2 regions of the Nocardioides sp. Leaf374 genome follow, and region 1 is predicted to be linked to the other one. Evidence: riboswitches for the same ligand, from Rfam matches in the RefSeq annotation. Region 1 holds a riboswitch; the other holds the start of a gene.
The links. Region 1 has a riboswitch for thiamine pyrophosphate ahead of LPA27_RS04010 (thiamine ABC transporter substrate-binding protein). Riboswitches for the same ligand answer to the same signal wherever they lie in the genome.
Positions count from the first base shown of each region.

Region 1 (9,160 bases):
TGCGCAGCGCGTGCAGCGTCATCGCCCCGCGGTTGTAGACCGGGCTGCCGAAGAGGTCGGCGGCGTCGGTGAACTCGGTGGGCGCCGGGCGCCACAGGGCACCCGAGGCCGGGGTGGCGTACAGGTCGTCGAAGTGCTCCTGAGCGGTGTCACCGCCGTGGCGGGCGTCCCAGAGCCACTCGGCGTAGGTCGCGAAGCCCTCGGCCAGCCAGATGTCGTGCCAGTCGACCAGGGTCACGGAGTCGCCGAACCACTGGTGCGCGGTCTCGTGGACGAGCGCGCCGTCGGCGGCCCCGACCGAGGGGTAGAACGGACGGGTCTGGGTCTCCAGCGCGTAGCCCACGTCGGCGTCGTCGACGACCAGCCCGGCGGCGTCGAAGGGGTAGGGGCCGAAGAGCCTCTCCTGGAAGGCGATCACCTTCGGCAGCAGCCGCCGCGCCGCAGCGGCGTCGCCGCCGGTCACGTCGGTGAAGGACCAGATCGGGATCGTGCGGCCGTCGACCGACTCGGTCTGCGACTCGAAGACGTCGAACTGCCCGATCGAGACCATGGCCAGGTAGGTCGCCATCGGGTCGTCGGCCCGCCAGGTCCACGTGGTGGTGAGGCCCTCGTCGCGCCGGGAGACGAGCACGCCGTTGGCGGTGGCCTCGTAGCCGGTGGGCACGGTGAGGCGGAAGGTGTAGCGCGCCTTGTCGCCGGGGGTGTTGTTGGAGGGGATCCAGGTCATCGTGCCGACCGGCTCGCCCAGGGCGGTGGCGCCGTCGGCCGTGCGGACCCAGCCCTCGGTGGACCCGTCGGGGTCGATGTGCTCCTGCGGCTCCCCGGCGTAGTCGACGCGCACCGTGAAGCGCCCCCGGTCGAGCCCGCCGTCGGGGCGCACCGTGAGCTCGTGGCCGTCGCGCGAGAAGGCGGCCTGCTCGCCGTCGACCAGCACGCGTGACACGTCGAGACCCTCGAGGTCGAGGTCGAAGCGGCCCAGGTCGCGCGCCGCGACGGCGACGATCCGCGTCGTGGCGGTGAGCCGGTTGGTCACGGGCGTGTAGTCGAGCGACACGTCGTAGGACCGGACCTGGTAGCGCGCGTCGCCCTGCCGCGGGAAGAGCGTGTCGCCGCCCGCACCGGCCTCGCTGCCGGCCTGGGCCGCGTACGCCGCCGGGGGCGCGAGCGCCACCACCCCGGTCGAGGCGAGGGCGAGGGTGGCCAGGGAGAGTCCGAGTCGTCGCAGCACGTCTCGGACCCTACGCCCGCCCGACCCCGCCGGCGACCGCCCCGCCCCGCCCCCGGTGGTCGAGGAGGGAGCGCCAGCGACCGTCTCGAAACCTCCGCGGCCCCCACCACCCCCGCAGGCCACGCCGGGACCTCTCAGCCGCGCCGCCGCATCGGTACGTGGGGGATGCCGTCCTCCAGGAACTCCGGCCCGTCGACGGCGAAGCCGAAGCCGGCGTACCAGCCCGCCAGCGGCGCCTGGGCGTCGAGCACGACGTCACGGCGCACCGCGCTCCCGGTCTCGGCCCCGGTCCCGACCCCGTCGCACAGCGCCACGCACGCCTCCATCAGCGCACCGCTGAGCCCTCGCCCGCGCCCCGCGGGATGCAGCACGACCCGGCCGATACGCCACGTGTCGCCGTCGTCGAGCACCCGGGCGTAGCCCAGCACCGGCACCTCGTCGGGTCGCTCGGGGTCGGGGAGCACGACGTGGCGGGTGCCGGGCTCGGTGTCACGGCCGTCGAGGTCGGGGTAGGGGCAGGCCTGCTCGACCACGAAGACCTCCTGCCGCAGCCGCCACACGGCGTAGGCGACCGCGGGCGCGAGCCCCGCGAAGTCGCTCGACCACACCACCGGGCCGCCCGCCGAACCGCCCGCCGAACGGCCCACCGGGCCGCTCACCGGGCCGACCCCCGCAGGAAGGCCTCGACGGTGCGCCGGGCCCGACGTGCCTCGGGGATGAGCGGCAGGATCGGGTAGACGTGGATGAGGTCGGGCTCCTCGACGTAGGTGAGGTCCCACCCGGCCTCGGCGGCCCGCCGCGCCAGCAGCCGTACGCCGGGGACGAGCAGGTCGCGCGTGCCGCAGAGCACGAGCGCCGGCGGCAGGCCGGCGAGGTCGCCCAGCGCCGGGGAGACCTCGGGGCGGGCCAGGTCGTCGGGGGAGCCGGCCCACCACGCGGCGTAGGCGTGCAGCTTGGACTCGAAGAGCCACGGGTCGCGCGCCGCGAACCACCGCGTCGCGGGCGTGGAGGTGGTGAGGTCGACCCAGGGCGAGAGCAGCAGCAGCCGCTCCAGCGACCCCGCCGGGTCGAGACCGCGGTCGCGCACGCTCTGGGCCACGGCCAGCGCGATGCCGCCGCCGGCGGAGTCGCCGCCCAGCAGCACCGGGCCGTGGGCGCAGGCGCGCGCGACGACGTCGACGAGCCGGTCGTGGGAGTCGGCCCAGGTGCTGCCCGGGGCCAGCGGGTAGTCGGGCAGCACCACCCGCACCCCGAGCCGGCGGGCGAGCGCGGCGGCGTAGCGCACGTGGAAGGGGTCGATGCCGGCGACGTAGGCGCCGCCGTGCATCCACACCAGGGTCCGCTCGGGCTCGACCCCGCGTGGGGCGAGCACGTGCACGTCGAAGCCGGCGGAGGAGTCGGTGACCAGGGTGAAGCGCCGCGCGAAGCCGGGCACCAGCCCCGTCGCCAGCCCGGGCGCGCGGCGTGCCTGCCCCTCGAGCACGCGCTCGCGCTCCTCGGGCAGCGAGCTCAGCTCGCCGGCCCGGCGCAGTCGGGGGATGAGGGTCGCGAGGAGCTGGTGGCGGAGGCTCGGCACGCCGGAAGCCTCTCAGACCCCGCCAGCCGCACCCACCGGGCGGGCGCCGGGTGGCCACGGCCCGGCGGCCGACCGTGCCGGAGCGGCCGGCGACCTACACTGGCCGCAGAAGACAGGGGAGCACGACCGGCCACCGGTGGCGTGCTGAGAGTGCGGACGACGAGTCGCGTCGTACCGCAGACCCTCCGAACCTGCTCCGGTTAGCACCGGCGAAGGGAGTCCACATGAGGCGTGCGCGCGCACTCACCGTCCTGACCACCGCGGTGGTCCTCGGCCTCACCCCGGCCTGCTCACTGGTCGGCACCGGCGACGACGACCCGACCGCCGGTGACGCGGGCGGTGCGGGCCCCTCCTCCACCGACGCCGGCGGCACCGAGGGGGCCACCGGCGACGGCAGCGAGGTCGTGCTGGTCACCCACGAGTCGTTCTTCCTGCCCACGAAGGTCGAGCGTGCCTTCGAGCGGCAGTCGGGCTACGACCTCGTGGTCCGCGCCTCCGGTGACGCCGGCAGCCTGACCAACAAGCTGGTCCTGACCAAGGACTCCCCGACCGGCGACGTGGCCTTCGGCGTGGACAACACCTTCGCCTCCCGCGCCCTGGAGGAGGGCGTCTTCGCCCCCTACTCCTTCGAGACCCCCGCCGGGGTCTCCGACTACGCGGTGCCCGGCGACGACGACGGGGCGCTGACCGCGGTCGACAACGGCAACGTGTGCGTCAACGTCGACGAGACGTGGTTCGCCGAGCGCGACCTCGAGCCGCCGGCCTCGCTCGACGACCTCACCGACCCCGCCTACCGCGACCTGCTCGTGGTGCCCGGGGCCACGACCAGCTCCCCGGGCCTGGCCTTCCTGCTGGCCACGATCGCGGAGTACGGCGAGGACTGGCCCGACTACTGGGCCGACCTCATGGACAACGGCGCCAAGCTCGTCGACGGCTGGTCGGACGCCTACCAGACCGACTTCACCCAGGGCGGCGGCTCCGGCGACCGCCCGGTCGTCGTCTCCTACGACTCCTCCCCGGCCTTCACCCTCGCCGACGACGGCTCGTCGACCACCCGGGCGCTGCTCGACACCTGCTTCCAGCAGGTCGAGTACGTCGGGGTCCTGGCGGGCGCGGAGAACGTGGCCGGGGCCGAGGCGCTGGTGCGCTTCATGACCGGGCCGGAGGTGCAGGCCGCGCTGCCGGAGTCGATGTACGTCTTCCCGGTCGTCGAGGGCACCGAGCTGCCGACCGACTGGGCGCGGCACGCCGCGCGCCCCACCGACCCCTACGAGGTCGACCCCGCCGAGATCGCCACCGAGCGCGCCACGTGGCTGCAGGAGTGGACGGACGTCGTCACCCGGTGAGGCGGGCGCTGACCCTGCTGGCGCTCGCGGCGCTGCCGGTGGCGGTGCTGGCGGTCTTCTTCGTGCTGCCGGTGAGCGGCATGCTGGCACGCGGCTTCGTCGTCGACGGCGTGCTCGACCCGGGTGCCGTGCTCGAGGTGCTGGGCCGCGAGCGGGTGCACCGGGTGCTGTGGTTCACCGTCTGGTCGGCGACGGTGGCCACGGCGCTGTCGGTGCTGCTGGGCCTGCCGGCCGCCTTCGCCCTGCACCGCCTCGACTTCCCGCTGCGCCGGGTGGTGCGCGCCGCTCTGCTCGTGCCCTTCGTGCTGCCGACCGTGGTCGTCGGCATCGCCTTCCGCCAGCTGCTGGGCGAGGCGGGCCCGCTGGCCTTCCTCGGCCTCGACGGCAGCCCGGTGGCGATCGTGGCGGGCCTGGTCTTCTTCAACGTCGCCGTGGTCATCCGCGGCGTGGGCGCGGCGTGGGAGTCGCTCGACCCGCGCCCGGGCGAGGCGGCCGCGGCGCTGGGTGCGAGCCCGCTGCAGGTGCTGCGCACCGTGACGCTGCCGGCGCTGCGCCCGGCGATCGTGTCGTCGGCCAGCGTGGTCTTCCTCTTCTGCGCCACCGCCTTCGGCGTCGTGCTGACCCTGGGCGGGCTGCGCTACTCCTCGGTGGAGACCGAGATCTACCTGCTCACCACCAACCTGCTCGACCTCCAGGCGGCCGCGGCCCTGTCGATCCTCCAGCTCGTGGCGGTCACCGCGCTGCTGCTGGTGGCCGCGCGGCTGCGGGCGGTGCCCGATCCGACGCTGGCGCGCGTCGTGCCCCGCCCGCGCCGCCCCCGCCGCGGCGACCTCCCCCAGCTGGGCGCCACCGCGCTGCTGCTCGTGGTGGTCGCCGCGCCCGTGGCCGTGCTGGTGAGCGGCTCGCTGCGCGTCGACGACGCCTGGAGCCTGGGCAACTACCGCGCCCTGCGCACCCCCGGCGAGGGCGGCGCCCTGCTGGTGCCGGTGACCGACGCGCTGCTCACCTCGCTGCGCACCGCGGTCGACGCGACCTGGATGTCGCTGACCCTGGGCCTGCTGGTGGCCGTCGTGGTCACCCGGGGCTCCCGCGGGCGGGCCGAGCGGCGGGTGCGTGCGGCCCTCGACGGCTTCTTCATGCTGCCCCTGGGCGTCTCGGCGGTGACGCTCGGCTTCGGCTTCCTCATCACCCTCGACTCCCCGCCGCTCGACCTGCGCGACTCCCCGCTGCTGGTGCCGGTGGCCCAGGCGCTGGTGGCGCTGCCGCTGGTGGTGCGCACGATCGCCCCCGTGCTCGGCGGCGTCGACGACCGGCAGCGCCAGGCGGCCGCCTCGCTGGGCGCCGGGGCCTGGCGCACCGTGCTCACCGTCGACCTGCCGGTGGTGTGGCGCCCCCTGCTGGCCGCCGCCGGCTTCGCCTTCGCGGTGTCGCTGGGGGAGTTCGGGGCCACGTCCTTCCTCGCGCGCGAGGAGTCCCCGACCCTGCCGGTGGTCATCTACCGCCTCATCGGCAGCCCCGGGGCGATGAACTACGGCATGGCCCTGGCCGCCTCCGTGGTGCTGGCCGCGGCCACCGCCGGTGTGATGCTGGCCGTCGAGCGGCTGCGCGTGCCGTCGCTGGGGGCCCTGTGACCGGCCCTGTGACCGGCCCCGTGACCGGCCTCGTGACCGGCCCCGTGACCGGCCCGACGACAGGAGGAGCGCGATGCTCGCGCTGAGCGACGTCTCGGTGTCCTACGACGGCCGCCCGGCCGTCAGCGGGCTCGACCTCGACCTCCCCGACGGCCAGGTGCTCGCCGTGCTGGGCCCCTCGGGGTGCGGCAAGTCGACGCTGCTGCGCGCGGTGGCCGGCCTCGAGCCCGCGACGGGCCGGATCGCGTGGGACGGCGACGACCTGGCCCGCGTGCCGACCCACAGGCGGGGCTTCGCGCTGATGTTCCAGGACGGGCAGCTCTTCGGCCACCTCACCGTCGGGCGCAACGTGGGCTACGCCCTGCGCCTGCGCCGCCGCTCGCGCTCCGGGACCCGCGAGCAGGCCCGCCGCGTCGAGGAGCTGCTCGAGCTGGTCGGGCTCACCGGCTACGCCGACCGGCTGCCCGGCACGCTGTCGGGCGGCGAGCGCCAGCGGGTGGCGCTGGCCCGCTCGCTGGCCGTCGAGCCCCGGCTGCTGCTGCTCGACGAGCCGCTCTCGGCCCTCGACGCCGGGCTGCGCGAGCGGCTGGCCGTGGAGCTGCGCGACATCCTGCGCCGCGCCGGCACGACCGCGCTGATGGTGACCCACGACCACGAGGAGGCCTTCACCGTGGCCGACCGGCTCGCGGTGATGCGGGCGGGTCGCCTGGTGCAGCACGGCGACATCGGCGAGGTGTGGCGCCACCCCGTCGACGAGGCCACCGCCCTCTTCCTGGGCTACGCCCGCGTCCTGCACGGCCCCGCGGCCGACCGGGTGCTGGCGGCGGCCGGCCGGCCCGTCGCCGCGGGCGGGGCCGCGGCGGTCGCCGTACGCCGCTCCGCGCTGCAGCTGGCCACGCCCGGGCAGACGGGCGCACAGCCGGGCGCACAGACGGGCGCGCAGGTCGGCGCGCTGGCGGCGACGGTGCGCTCGCTGCGGGGCACGCCGGAGCAGCTGCGGCTGGTCCTCGACGTCGACGGGGTGGGCGAGGTCGACGCCGTGGCGGGCCTCGACCACCGGGTAGCGCCGGGCGACCGGGTGGGCGTGGTGGTGGACGCCACGCGGCTCGCGGTGCTCCCCGGGGCGCGCGGAGGGGGCGAAGCGTAGGGACAGTCCTTACACTGACCTGCGTGTATCGCCGCGCCTACGTCCTCCTCGTGGTCACCGCGATCGGGATGGGCCTGTGGGCCGTCATCACCGCCGCCGTGCTCGACCAGGGCCTCGTCGACCCCGAGGGCAGCTTCCTCGGCCCGTCGTGGCTGCGCCTGCCGCTGCTGCTGCTCGGCGCGCTGCTGCTCGACCTGCTGCCACGCACGCTGTGGTACTCCAAGGGCCGCCCGACGCTGATGCCGGCGATCGTGCGCGAGCGCCTGCGCTCGCACTGGAACAAGGAGCGCCTGACGCTGGTCGCGCTCGGCATCATCTGCTTCTACGTCGTCTACGTCTGCTACCGCAACATCAAGTCCTACCTCCCGCTCGTCTCCGACCGGATGTACGACCGCGAGCTGCACCTGCTCGACCGCGCGCTCTTCTTCGGCAACGACCCCGCGATCGTGCTGCACGACCTGCTCGGCACCACCGTCGCCGCCCACCTGCTCAGCTACATCTACCTGTGGTTCCTGCCGCTGGTGCCGCTGGCGGTCACGGCCTGGCTGGTGTGGTCGCGCAACATGTCCTACGGCTACTGGTTCGTCACCTCGCAGTGCGTGGCGTGGACCCTCGGCACGATCTCCTACTACGCCCTGCCCACCCTGGGCCCGGGCCTTGAGTACGTCGCGATCTACCAGCCGCTGGCCGACACACCGACGACGTCGCTGATGGAGTCGCTGGTCTACACCCGGCAGAGCTACATGATCCCGGGCCTGGAGGGCCAGGTGCAGTCGGTCGCCGGCTTCGCCAGCCTCCACACCGCGATCACGCTGCTGGTGGCCCTCATGGTGCAGTTCACGCTGCAGAACCGTGTGCTCAAGGTCGTCTTCTGGGTCAACTTCGGCGTCACCGTCGTCGCCACCCTCTACTTCGGCTGGCACTACATCGCCGACGACATCGCCGGCATCATGATCGCGCTGGTCGCCTTCTACGTCGGTGGCCTGGCCAGCGGGCAGAAGTTCGACCGCTACCCCCTCCAGTCGCACCCGACGACCACCACCTCGAAGGTGCCCGTCTCCCGCGACTGAGCCCCCGGCCCGGACCGCGCCCGCCCCGGTCTCACCCGTGAGGGCGGCAGATCGGGCGTTTCCCTGGGCGCCCCGGTGACCCGCGAGTAGCGTCGGAGCATGTCAAGCGACACCGTCACCCCGTCGGCCGCCACCGAGGCCCCCGCCCCGGCCGCGAGCACGCCCGAGCCGGAGCGTCACCGCTCGGGCTACCGCCAGCCCGAGGTCGACGTGGCGGCGATGACCCGCCTGCTCGACGGGAAGTACGCCGAGGTGCGCCAGCTCGTGCGCGACAGCCTCGTCGACCACGCGCAGGTGCTGCGCGACGCCGAGACGATGACGCCCGACGAGTTCCGCGAGCGGGTCAAGGACGTCGTGGTCGAGATCGCCTCGACCGGCCAGAGCGGCCTCGGGTTCCCCGAGGAGTACGGCGGCGGCGGCGACGTCGGCGCCTCGGTGGCGGCCTTCGAGACCCTCGCGCTGGGCGACCTCTCGGTGCTGGTGAAGACCGGCGTGCAGTTCGGCCTCTTCGGCGGCGCCGTGCTCCAGCTCGGCACGAAGGAGCACCACGACCGCTACCTGCCCGACCTCATCGCCGGGCGGCTGCTGGGCTGCTTCGCGATGACCGAGACCGGTCACGGGTCCAACGTGCAGGCCCTCGGCACCGTCGCGACCTTCGACCTGGCCACCCAGGAGTTCGTGATCACCACGACCTCGGAGGAGGCCGGCAAGGACTACATCGGCAACGCCGCCGTCCACGGCACGGTGGCCGTGGTCTTCGCCCAGCTCGAGATCGGCGGTGAGTCGCAGGGCGTGCACGCCTTCGTGGTGCCGATCCGCGTCGACGGCGAGCCCGCGCCGGGCGTGCGCATCGAGGACGACGGGCCCAAGATGGGCCTCGACGGCGTCGACAACGGGCGGCTGTGGTTCGACCACGTGCGGGTGCCGCGCACGAGCCTGCTCAACCGCTTCGCCGACGTCACGCCCGCCGGGGTCTACGAGAGCGCGATCGAGAGCCCCAACCGCCGCTTCTTCACCATGCTCGGCACCCTCATCCAGGGCCGCGTCTGCGTCGGCGGCGCCGGCATCAACGCCGCCAAGGTCGCGATCGCGATCGCGGTCAGGTACGGCGACCGGCGCCGCCAGTTCGAGGCCTCCGACCCCGAGCAGGAGGAGCTGCTGC
Region 1 is NZ_CAKASO010000005.1:97,740-106,899, forward strand. It holds gene LPA27_RS03995 (M1 family metallopeptidase) at 1-1,228, opposite strand, end outside; gene LPA27_RS04000 (GNAT family N-acetyltransferase) at 1,363-1,887, opposite strand; gene LPA27_RS04005 (alpha/beta hydrolase) at 1,884-2,804, opposite strand; TPP riboswitch at 2,909-3,039, shown strand; gene LPA27_RS04010 (thiamine ABC transporter substrate-binding protein) at 3,029-4,150, shown strand; gene LPA27_RS04015 (ABC transporter permease) at 4,147-5,781, shown strand; gene LPA27_RS04020 (ABC transporter ATP-binding protein) at 5,855-6,928, shown strand; gene LPA27_RS04025 (phosphatase PAP2 family protein) at 6,952-7,998, shown strand; gene LPA27_RS04030 (acyl-CoA dehydrogenase) at 8,098-9,160, shown strand, end outside.

Region 2 (9,160 bases), on a different contig from region 1:
ACGTCGTCGCCTTCGACCTCTTCCTCGACCTGGAGTCGGCGGCCGGGCAGTCGCTGCTGCGCTCCGTGCAGTTCCTGGCCATCGAGCTCGACCGGCCCGGTGGGCTCGCCGACAGCCCGCTGGCGCGCCGCCAGCTGGAGTCCTACGTGCTGACCCAGCTGCTGCTGGCCGGGCGCCACCAGTACACCGACGACCTCACCGGCCGCGACGACCGGGCCCGGCTGGGACGGCTGGCGCCCGTCGTACGCCACATCGAGGAGCACGCCCACGAGGCGCTGACCCCCGAGGTGCTGGCCCGGGTGGGCTGCGTGAGCGTCCGCACGCTGCACGCCGCCTTCCAGGAGCAGCTGGGCGAGTCGCCCATGGCCCACGTGCGCCGGGTGCGCCTGGCCAAGGTGCGCGCCGAGCTGCTGGCCAGCGACCCGCTGGAGACCCGCGTCACCGACGTGGCCACGCGCTGGGGCTTCTTCCACCAGTCGCGCTTCGCCCAGCAGTACCGCGCGCAGTTCGACGAGCTGCCCAGCGCCACCCTGCAGCGCTGAGCCCACCCAGGGGCCGCGCTGCGCTGAGCGGCCGGGGGCGGGCGCGCAACGGATAGTCGGCCCGCCGCCGGGCCGCCTAGCGTCGTGACGACGGCCGGCGTCGGAGCCGGCCCCCGACCACGGGAGTCCACGTGAGCGAGTCCGGCGACCTCGAGACCTTCCAGCTCTTCATCGACGGCGAGCGGGTCGACGCCCTGTCGGGCCGCACCTTCGAGTCGACCAACCCCTACACCGGCCGCCCCTGGGCCGTCGTGGCCGACGGCGGGCCGGAGGACGTCGACCGGGCCGTGGCCTCCGCACGCGCGGCCTTCGAGGGCGAGTGGGGAGCGCGCAGCGGCTTCGAGCGCGCTGCGGTCATGCGCGACATCGCCGCCGCGATCACCGCCAACGCCGAGCGCCTGGCGCTGCTGGAGGTGCGGGACTCGGGCAAGCTCATGCGGGAGATGCGCGGCCAGCTCAAGGGCCTCGGCGCGTGGTACCTCTACTTCTCCGGCCTGGCCGACAAGCTGGAGGGCAAGACCGTGCCGGCGCTCGCTCCGCAGACCTACTTCGGCTACACCGTGCGCGAGCCGGTCGGCGTCGTCGGCGCGATCACGCCCTGGAACAGCCCCCTGCTGCTGCTCACCTTCAAGCTCGCGCCGCTGCTCGCCGCCGGGTGCACCGCGGTGGTCAAGCCCTCCGAGCACGCCCCGGCCTCGACCGTGGCCTTCGCCGAGGTGCTCCACGAGGCGGGCCTGCCCGCCGGGGTGCTCAACGTCGTCACCGGCTGGGACCGCTCCACCGGCGAGCGCCTGGCCGCCCACCCGGGCGTGGACAAGGTCGCCTTCACCGGCTCCACCGCGACCGGGGCGAAGGTGGCCCAGGCCGCCGTGGCCAACATCAACAAGGTCACCCTCGAGCTGGGCGGCAAGTCGCCCCAGGTCGTCTTCGCCGACGCCGACCTCGACGCGGCGGCCAACGGCCTGGTGGCCGGGGTCTTCGCGGCCACCGGCCAGACCTGCATGGCCGGCTCCCGCCTGATCGTGCACGAGTCGGTCAAGGACGAGCTCGTCGCCAAGGTCGTGGCCCGCGCCGAGAGCATCGTGCAGGGCGACCCGACCGACGCCGGCACCGAGATGGGGCCGGTCGCCAACCGCCCGCAGTACGAGAAGGTGCTGGGCTACCTCGACGGCGCCCGCGAGGAGGGGTGGACCATCGCCACCGGCGGCGGCCCCAACGACGACCTCGGCGGTCTCTTCGTGCGCCCCACCGTGGTCGTCGCGGAGCCCGAGGCGACCATCGTGCGCGAGGAGGTGTTCGGGCCCGTGCTGTCGGCCTACACCTTCAGCGACGAGGACGAGGCCGTGCGCCTGGCCAACGACACCCCCTACGGCCTGGCCGGGGCGGTCTGGACCAAGGACGTGCACCGCGCCCACCGGGTGGCCGGCAGGCTGCGGGCGGGCACGGTGTGGATCAACGCCTACCGCGTCGTGGCGCCCAACATGCCCTTCGGCGGCTTCGGGATGTCGGGCATCGGTCGGGAGAACGGCAGCGACGCCGTGGGGGAGTACCTCGAGGACAAGTCGGTCTTCGTGGAGCTCACCGGCGGCACCCGCGACCCCTTCCAGCTGGGCTGACCCGCGCCCGGCGGGCTCGCCCGCCGGGCTCAGGGGTGCGTCATCGACTCCACGTCGAGGGCCTCGTCGAGCTGGGCCTCGGTGAGCTCGCCGCGCTCGAGGAAGCCCATCGCGACGACGGTCTCGCGGATGGTGGCGCCGTCGGCGAGGGCCCGCTTGGCGACCGTCGCGGCGGCCTCGTAGCCGATGTGCTTGTTGAGCGGGGTCACCACGGAGGGCGAGGACTCGGCGTAGCCGCGCATGCGCCCGGCGTCGGCGGTGACGCCGTCGACGCAGCGACGCGCCAGCAGGGTCGAGGAGGTGGCGAGCAGGCGCACCGACTCCAGCAGGTTGCGCGCGATCACCGGCATCGCGACGTTGAGCTCGAAGGAGCCGCTGGCGCCGGCCACGGTGACGGTGGTGTCGTTGCCGATGACCTGGGCGCAGACCATGAGCGTGGCCTCGGGCAGGACCGGGTTGACCTTGCCGGGCATGATGCTCGAGCCGGGCTGGAGGTCGGGCAGGTGGATCTCCGCCAGACCCGTGGTGGGCCCCGAGGACATCCAGCGCAGGTCGTTGCAGATCTTGGTCAGGCCCACGGCGTAGGTGCGCAGCACCCCGGAGAGCTCGACGAGGGAGTCGCGGGTGCCCTGGGCCTCGAAGTGGTCGCGGGCCTCGGTGAAGGGCTGCCCGGTCTGCTCGCCGAGCAGCGCGATGGCGCGCTGCGGGAAGCCCCGCGGGGTGTTGATGCCGGTGCCGACGGCCGTGCCGCCCAGCGGCAGCTCGCGCACCCGGGGGAGCACCGACTCCAGCCGCTCCGCGGCGTAGCGCACCGTGGCGGCGTAGCCGCCGAGCTCCTGGCCGAGCATCACCGGGGTGGCGTCCATGAGGTGGGTGCGCCCCGACTTCACCAGCCCGGCGAACTCCTCGGCCTTGGCCTCCAGGGAGGAGGCCAGCACGTCGAGGGCGGGCAGCAGGTCCTCGGTGACGGCCAGGGTGGCCGCCACGTGGATCGCGGTCGGGAAGGTGTCGTTGCTCGACTGGCTGGCGTTGACGTGGTCGTTGGGGTGCACCTCGACGCCCGCGCGGGCGGCCAGCGAGGCGATCACCTCGTTGGCGTTCATGTTGGAGCTGGTGCCGGAGCCGGTCTGGAAGACATCGACGGGGAAGGCCTCGACGTGGGCGCCGGCGGCGACCTCGTCGGCGGCGGCCGCGATGGCGGCGGCCTGCTCCTCGGGCAGGATGCCCAGCGCGGCGTTGGCGCGCGCCGCGGCCGCCTTGACCTGGCCGATGGCCGCGACCAGCCGCGGCTCGATCGGCGTGCCGCTGATCGGGAAGTTCTCCACCGCACGCTGGGTCTGGGCCCGCCACAGCGCGTCGCGCGGCACCTCCACCTCGCCCATGCTGTCGTGCTCGACCCGCGTCGGCGGGCCGTCGGACGCGGGGGAGGTGCGGGTCGGGGAACCGGTGGGGAGGTCGGAGTCGCTCACACCTGGGACGGTACCCGCGAGACGTAGAGCCAGTACGTCTCCTCGCGCTCCTGCAGGCGCACGGGGAAGGGGCGCGCCTCGACCTCGCCGAGGACCGCGCGCATCGTCTCCTCCAGGCGTGGGGAGGCGTCGGCCGACCACACCACCAGCACCCCGCCGGGGCGCAGCACGCTGCGGGCCCGGTCGAGGAACGGCGCCTGGTAGAGCGAGGCGTTGGCGTCGTGCACGAGGTGGTCGGGTCCGTTGTCGACGTCGAGCAGCAGCAGGTCGTACGACGCGGGGCGCGCCTCGGCGAGGGCGACCGCGACGTCGGCCACCACCACGCGGGCCCGGGCGTCGGCCATCAGCGCGGGGCCGTGCGGCACGGTGCCGTCGCGCATCCAGGCGACCAGCGCCTCCTCGACCTCGACCACGGCGCAGCGCTCGACCCGGGGGTCGGCCAGCACCTCGTGCATCGTGTAGCCCAGGCCCAGACCACCGACGACGACGTCTCGGGGGTCGTCGCACAGCTCCAGCGCGGCACGGGCCAGCGCCCGCTCGGTGTGCACCTCCACGGTGTCCATGACGAAGACGCCGTTGGCGCGCAGCTCCAGCGCCCGCGAGCCGTCGTCGCCGCGGCGCTCGCGCAGCACCAGCTCGCCGCGCGCGCTCTCGGCGCGGGCGACCTCGACGTGGTGGACCTCGACGGGACCGGCTCCGGGCTGCACCCCGTCATCCTCGCCCATCGCGGGACGCGACGTCACCCGGGCGTCACACGGCCGTCACGCGGGGCTCAGGTCGCTCTCAGCCGGGCTCCCTACGGTGGTGGAGACGTCAACTACCGACCCCGTCGCACCCCCTGGAGGAACCCCCGTGTCGACCGTTCTCGGGAACCGTCTGCCCCCCGCCGCGCAGGACGTCGTGCTCCTGCTCGCCCGCCTGCTGCTCGGCGCCGTGCTCCTCGCCCACGGCTGGCAGAAGCTCGTCGACCAGGGCGTGGGCGCCACGGCCGACGGCTTCGCCCAGCTGGGCATCCCCGCCCCCACGGCCGCGGCCGTCTTCGCGGTCGTGGCCGAGCTCGGCGGCGGCGTCCTGCTCGTGCTCGGGCTGCTCACGCCGGTCGCCGGCCTGCTGGTGGCGGCCACGATGGCCGGCGCGTGGTGGTTCGTGCACCGCGGCAGCGGTCTCTTCGCCGCCGAGGGCGGCTGGGAGCTCGTGGCCGCGCTGGGGCTCGGCGCGCTCGTGCTCGGCGTCGTGCCGGGGCGACTCGCCCTCGACCACGTGCTCGCCGGCCGGGGAGCGCGCCGCGAGCCCGTCGCGGCCTGACCGGCCCACCCGGCCCGCCCACCCTTTGGGACCGGATCGGCCCCGGGACCCCCGGTGGGCTCGGGGCCGGGCCGGCGGCGCAGTACGTTCGAGACGGTCGGACCCGCCGACCGCGAGGAGGACCGATGAGCGACCACGAGGCCGGCACCGGCCAGGGATCCCAGCACGCGACGCCGAAGCCCGACGCCGCCGGCTCGAAGCTCTACACCGAGCACGACCCGGAGCGCGCCGCGGAGAAGGACAACGCCCACGAGCGCCCCGGTCCCGGCGACCAGGACGGCCAGCTCTCCGAGGTCGGCAACCTCGAGGACGCGGGCGACCCGATCATGCCCGACCAGGCCGTCGCCGGCGCCCCCGACGCCGAGAGCGGATCCGTCGACGAGGGTCCTGCGGGGCCCAACGCAAACCCCAACGCCGGCGCCCGACGTACCTGACCGGACCCCGCGACGCACGACGCCCCCGGACCGGACCGGTGCGGGGGCGTCGTGCGTCGCGGGGTCGGGCTACTCCTGCGAGCGCACCCGCAGGCCGGCGCCCAGGGCGCTCAGCGGCACGGTGACGGCGCCGGAGGGGTCGGTGAAGAAGTCGTTGCCCTTGTCATCGACGACGATGAAGGCCGGGAAGTCCTCGACCTCGATCTTCCACACCGCCTCCATGCCGAGCTCGGCGTACTCCAGCACCTCCACCGAGGTGATGCAGTCCTGGGCCAGCCGGGCGGCGGGTCCGCCGATGGAGCCGAGGTAGAAGCCGCCGTGGGCCTCGCACGACTCGGTGACCTGCTTCGAGCGGTTGCCCTTGGCCAGCATCACCTTCGAGCCGCCGGCGGCCTGGAAGGACCGCACGTAGGAGTCCATCCGCCCGGCGGTGGTGGGGCCGAAGGAGCCGGACGCCATGCCGTCGGGGGTCTTGGCGGGGCCGGCGTAGTAGACCGGGTGGTCCTGGAGGTACTGCGGCATCTCCTCGCCGGCGTCGAGGCGCTCCTGGATCTTGGCGTGCGCGATGTCGCGGGCGACCACCAGCGGGCCGGTGAGCGAGAGGCGGGTCTTGACCGGGTGGCGGGTGAGCTCGGCGAGGATCTCGTCCATCGGGCGGGTCAGGTCGATGCGCACGACGTCGCCGGCGCCGACGAGGTCCTGCACCTCCGGCTCGGGGAGGTACTGCGCGGGGTCGGTCTCCAGCTGCTCGAGGAAGACGCCCTCGGCGGTGATCTTGCCCAGCGCCTGGCGGTCGGCCGAGCAGGAGACGGCGATCGCGACCGGGCACGAGGCGCCGTGGCGCGGCAGGCGCACGACCCGCACGTCGTGGCAGAAGTACTTGCCGCCGAACTGCGCGCCGATCCCGAAGGACTGGGTCAGCTCGAAGACCTGCTCCTCCAGCTCGAGGTCGCGGAAGCCGTGGGCGCTCATCGAGCCCTCGGTGGGCAGGTTGTCGAGGTAGTGCGCCGAGGCGTACTTGGCGGTCTTGAGCGCGAACTCCGCGCTCGTGCCGCCGATGACCACGGCGAGGTGGTACGGCGGGCACGCGGCGGTGCCGAGGGAGCGGATCTTCTCGTCGAGGAACTCCAGCATCCGCTTCGGGTTGAGGATCGCCTTGGTCTCCTGGAAGAGGAACGACTTGTTGGCCGACCCACCGCCCTTGGCCATGAAGAGGAACTTGTACTCCGGCGATCCGTCGGCGGCGGGCGTGGAGTAGAGCTCGATCTGGGCCGGCAGGTTGCTGCCGGTGTTCTTCTCCTCGTAGGTGGTCAGCGGGGCCAGCTGGGAGTAGCGCAGGTTGAGCCGGGTGTAGGCGTCGAAGACGCCCCGGCTGATGGCCTCGCCGTCGTCGGCGCCGGTGAGCACGCCCTCGGACTTCTTGCCCATGACGATGGCGGTGCCGGTGTCCTGGCACATCGGCAGGACGCCGCCGGCGGAGATGTTGACGTTCTTGAGCAGGTCGAGCGCCACGAAGCGGTCGTTGCCGGAGGCCTCGGGGTCGTCGATGATCTTCCGCAGCTGGGCCAGGTGGGCCGGGCGCAGGTAGTGGCTGATGTCGTGCATCGCCTCGGCGGTCAGCCGCCGGATCGCCTCCGGCTCGACCTGGAGGAAGGTGCGCCCGCCGGCCTCGAAGGTGGAGACCCCCTCGTCGGTCACCAACCGGTAGGGCGTGTCGTCCTTGCCGGTGGGGAGGAGGTCGGAGTACCGGAAGTCGGGTTCGCTGGCCACGGGCCGCAAGGCTACGCCTGGGCGCGCCCCCGTGGGGCAGGACCCCGCTCCGCGGTCGACCCCTGGAAGGCGCCCGGAGCGGCTGCTACGGTCGACGGCGTCCACCACGGGAGCTCGCGGCAGCGAGCTGAGAGGGAGCTGAGCCGCTCCGACCGTCGAACCTGATCCGGGTCATGCCGGCGAAGGAAGCGAGGAGCAGCCGTGCTGTCGTCACGTCCCACCACCCGTCGTCCGAGCCCGCCGTCGAGCGCTCCGTCGAGCGCTCCGTCGAGTCCCCCGACAAGGGGGTGCGCCGGGGCTCCGCCCCGCTCGGCCCGGAGGGGCTGACCCGTGCGCGTGCGGGTGCTCGGCGCGGGGGTCGTCGGCCTGGCCTGCGCCGACGAGCTGGTGCGGCGCGGCCACGAGGTCGAGGTCGTCGACCCGGACCCCGGTGGCGGTGCGTCCTACGCCGCCGCGGGGATGCTCGCGCCCACCGCCGAGGTGTGGCACGGCGAGGAGGCGCTGCTCGACCTGGGCCTGCGCAGCCTCGCGCTGTGGCCGGCCGCCGCCCGCCGCTGGGGCGTCGCGCTGCGCACGGGCGGCACGCTCCTCGTCGGTCGTGACGACGCCGACCTCCAGCTGGTCGAGCGCCAGGCCGCGCTGCTGGCCCGCCTGGGCCGGCCCGTCGACGTCGTGGGCGGACGGGCCGCCCGCAGCCTCGAGCCGCGCCTCGGCGCCGGCGTCGCCGGAGCCGCCCTGCTGCCCGACGAGGGCAGCGTCGCCCCGCGCGAGGTCGTGGCCGCCCTGCTCGACCGGCACCGCGCCCGGCTCCTCCCGGCCCCGTCGGCGGCCCCGGTCGACCGCACGGTGGTCGCGACCGGGACCGCCGCGACCGGACTGGTGCGCGGCGTGCGCGGGGAGATCCTGCGGCTGCGCAGCGACGACCCGCCCGAGCGCACGGTGCGCGGGTGGGTCCACGGCGAGCCCGTCTACGTCGTGCCCCGCGCCGACGGCGAGGTGGTCGTCGGCGCGACCAGCGAGGAGCACGACGCGCCCCCGGTGGTCACCGCCGGCGGGGTGCGCCGCCTGCTCGAGGCCGCCTGCCGGCTGCTGCCCGGGCTCGACCGCGCCGAGCTGCTCGAGGCGACCGCCCGCGACCGTCCGGCCACGGCCGACAACCTGCCGCTCGTGGGGCCGGCCGGGCCGCGCTGGTCCGCGGGTCGGGCCGACGGCGGCCACGACGCGGGCACCGGCGGACACGAGACGCAGGGAGCCCGCGACACGGGCACCGACGGCGACACGGGCACCGACGGCGACACGGGCACCGACGGCGACACCGTGCTGGCCGTCGGTCTCTTCCGCCACGGCGTGCTGCTCGCCCCGCTCGTGGCCGCGCTGGTGGCCGATCACCTCGACCACGGCCACGTCGAGCCCGCCCTCGACCCGCGCCGCCCTCGACCCGCGCCGCCTCGACCCGCGCCGCCTCGACCCGCGCCGCCTCGACCCGCGCCGCCTCGATCGGCGCCGCCTCGATCCGCCGCCCGCGCCACCGCACCGCCACCCGACCGCCCCGGCACACCCCCACCCGACCGCCCCAGCACACCTCCACCCGGACGGAGACCGCCCATGACCCACGTCGTGCTCAACGGCGAGGCGCGCAGCCTCGACGACACCACCACGCTGGCCGAGCTGCTGGCCCCCACCGGCGCCGGGCGCGGCTGCGCGGTCGCCCTCAACGGCGTCGTCGTGCCCCGTGCGCAGCTGGCGGACCGGCGCCTCGCCGACGGCGACGTGGTCGAGGTCGTGACGGCGGTGCAGGGCGGATGAGCGCCGACGACGACCTCGTGGTCGGTGGCGTCGCGCTCGCCTCCCGGCTCCTGCTCGGCACCGGCGGTCTGCCCTCGGTGGCGTTGCTGCCCGCCGTGCTGGCGGCCGCCCGCCCCGGCCTGGTCACGGTGAGCATGCGGCGCACCGGCGCCCGGGGCCCCGGCGGGGTGCTTGACGTGCTCGACCGCGCCGGCGTGCGGGTGCTGCCCAACACCGCC
Region 2 is NZ_CAKASO010000003.1:52,302-61,461, reverse strand. It holds gene LPA27_RS02255 (AraC family transcriptional regulator) at 1-542, shown strand, start outside; gene LPA27_RS02250 (aldehyde dehydrogenase) at 674-2,158, shown strand; gene LPA27_RS02245 (class II fumarate hydratase) at 2,188-3,627, opposite strand; gene LPA27_RS02240 (hypothetical protein) at 3,624-4,334, opposite strand; gene LPA27_RS02235 (DoxX family protein) at 4,480-4,932, shown strand; gene LPA27_RS02230 (hypothetical protein) at 5,058-5,366, shown strand; gene LPA27_RS02225 (fumarate hydratase) at 5,436-7,136, opposite strand; TPP riboswitch at 7,233-7,342, shown strand; gene thiS (sulfur carrier protein ThiS) at 7,467-8,942, shown strand; gene LPA27_RS02215 (thiazole synthase) at 8,939-9,160, shown strand, end outside.
Region 2: linked by a shared signal. The riboswitch ahead of thiS (sulfur carrier protein ThiS) and the one ahead of LPA27_RS04010 (thiamine ABC transporter substrate-binding protein) in region 1 are both predicted to bind thiamine pyrophosphate.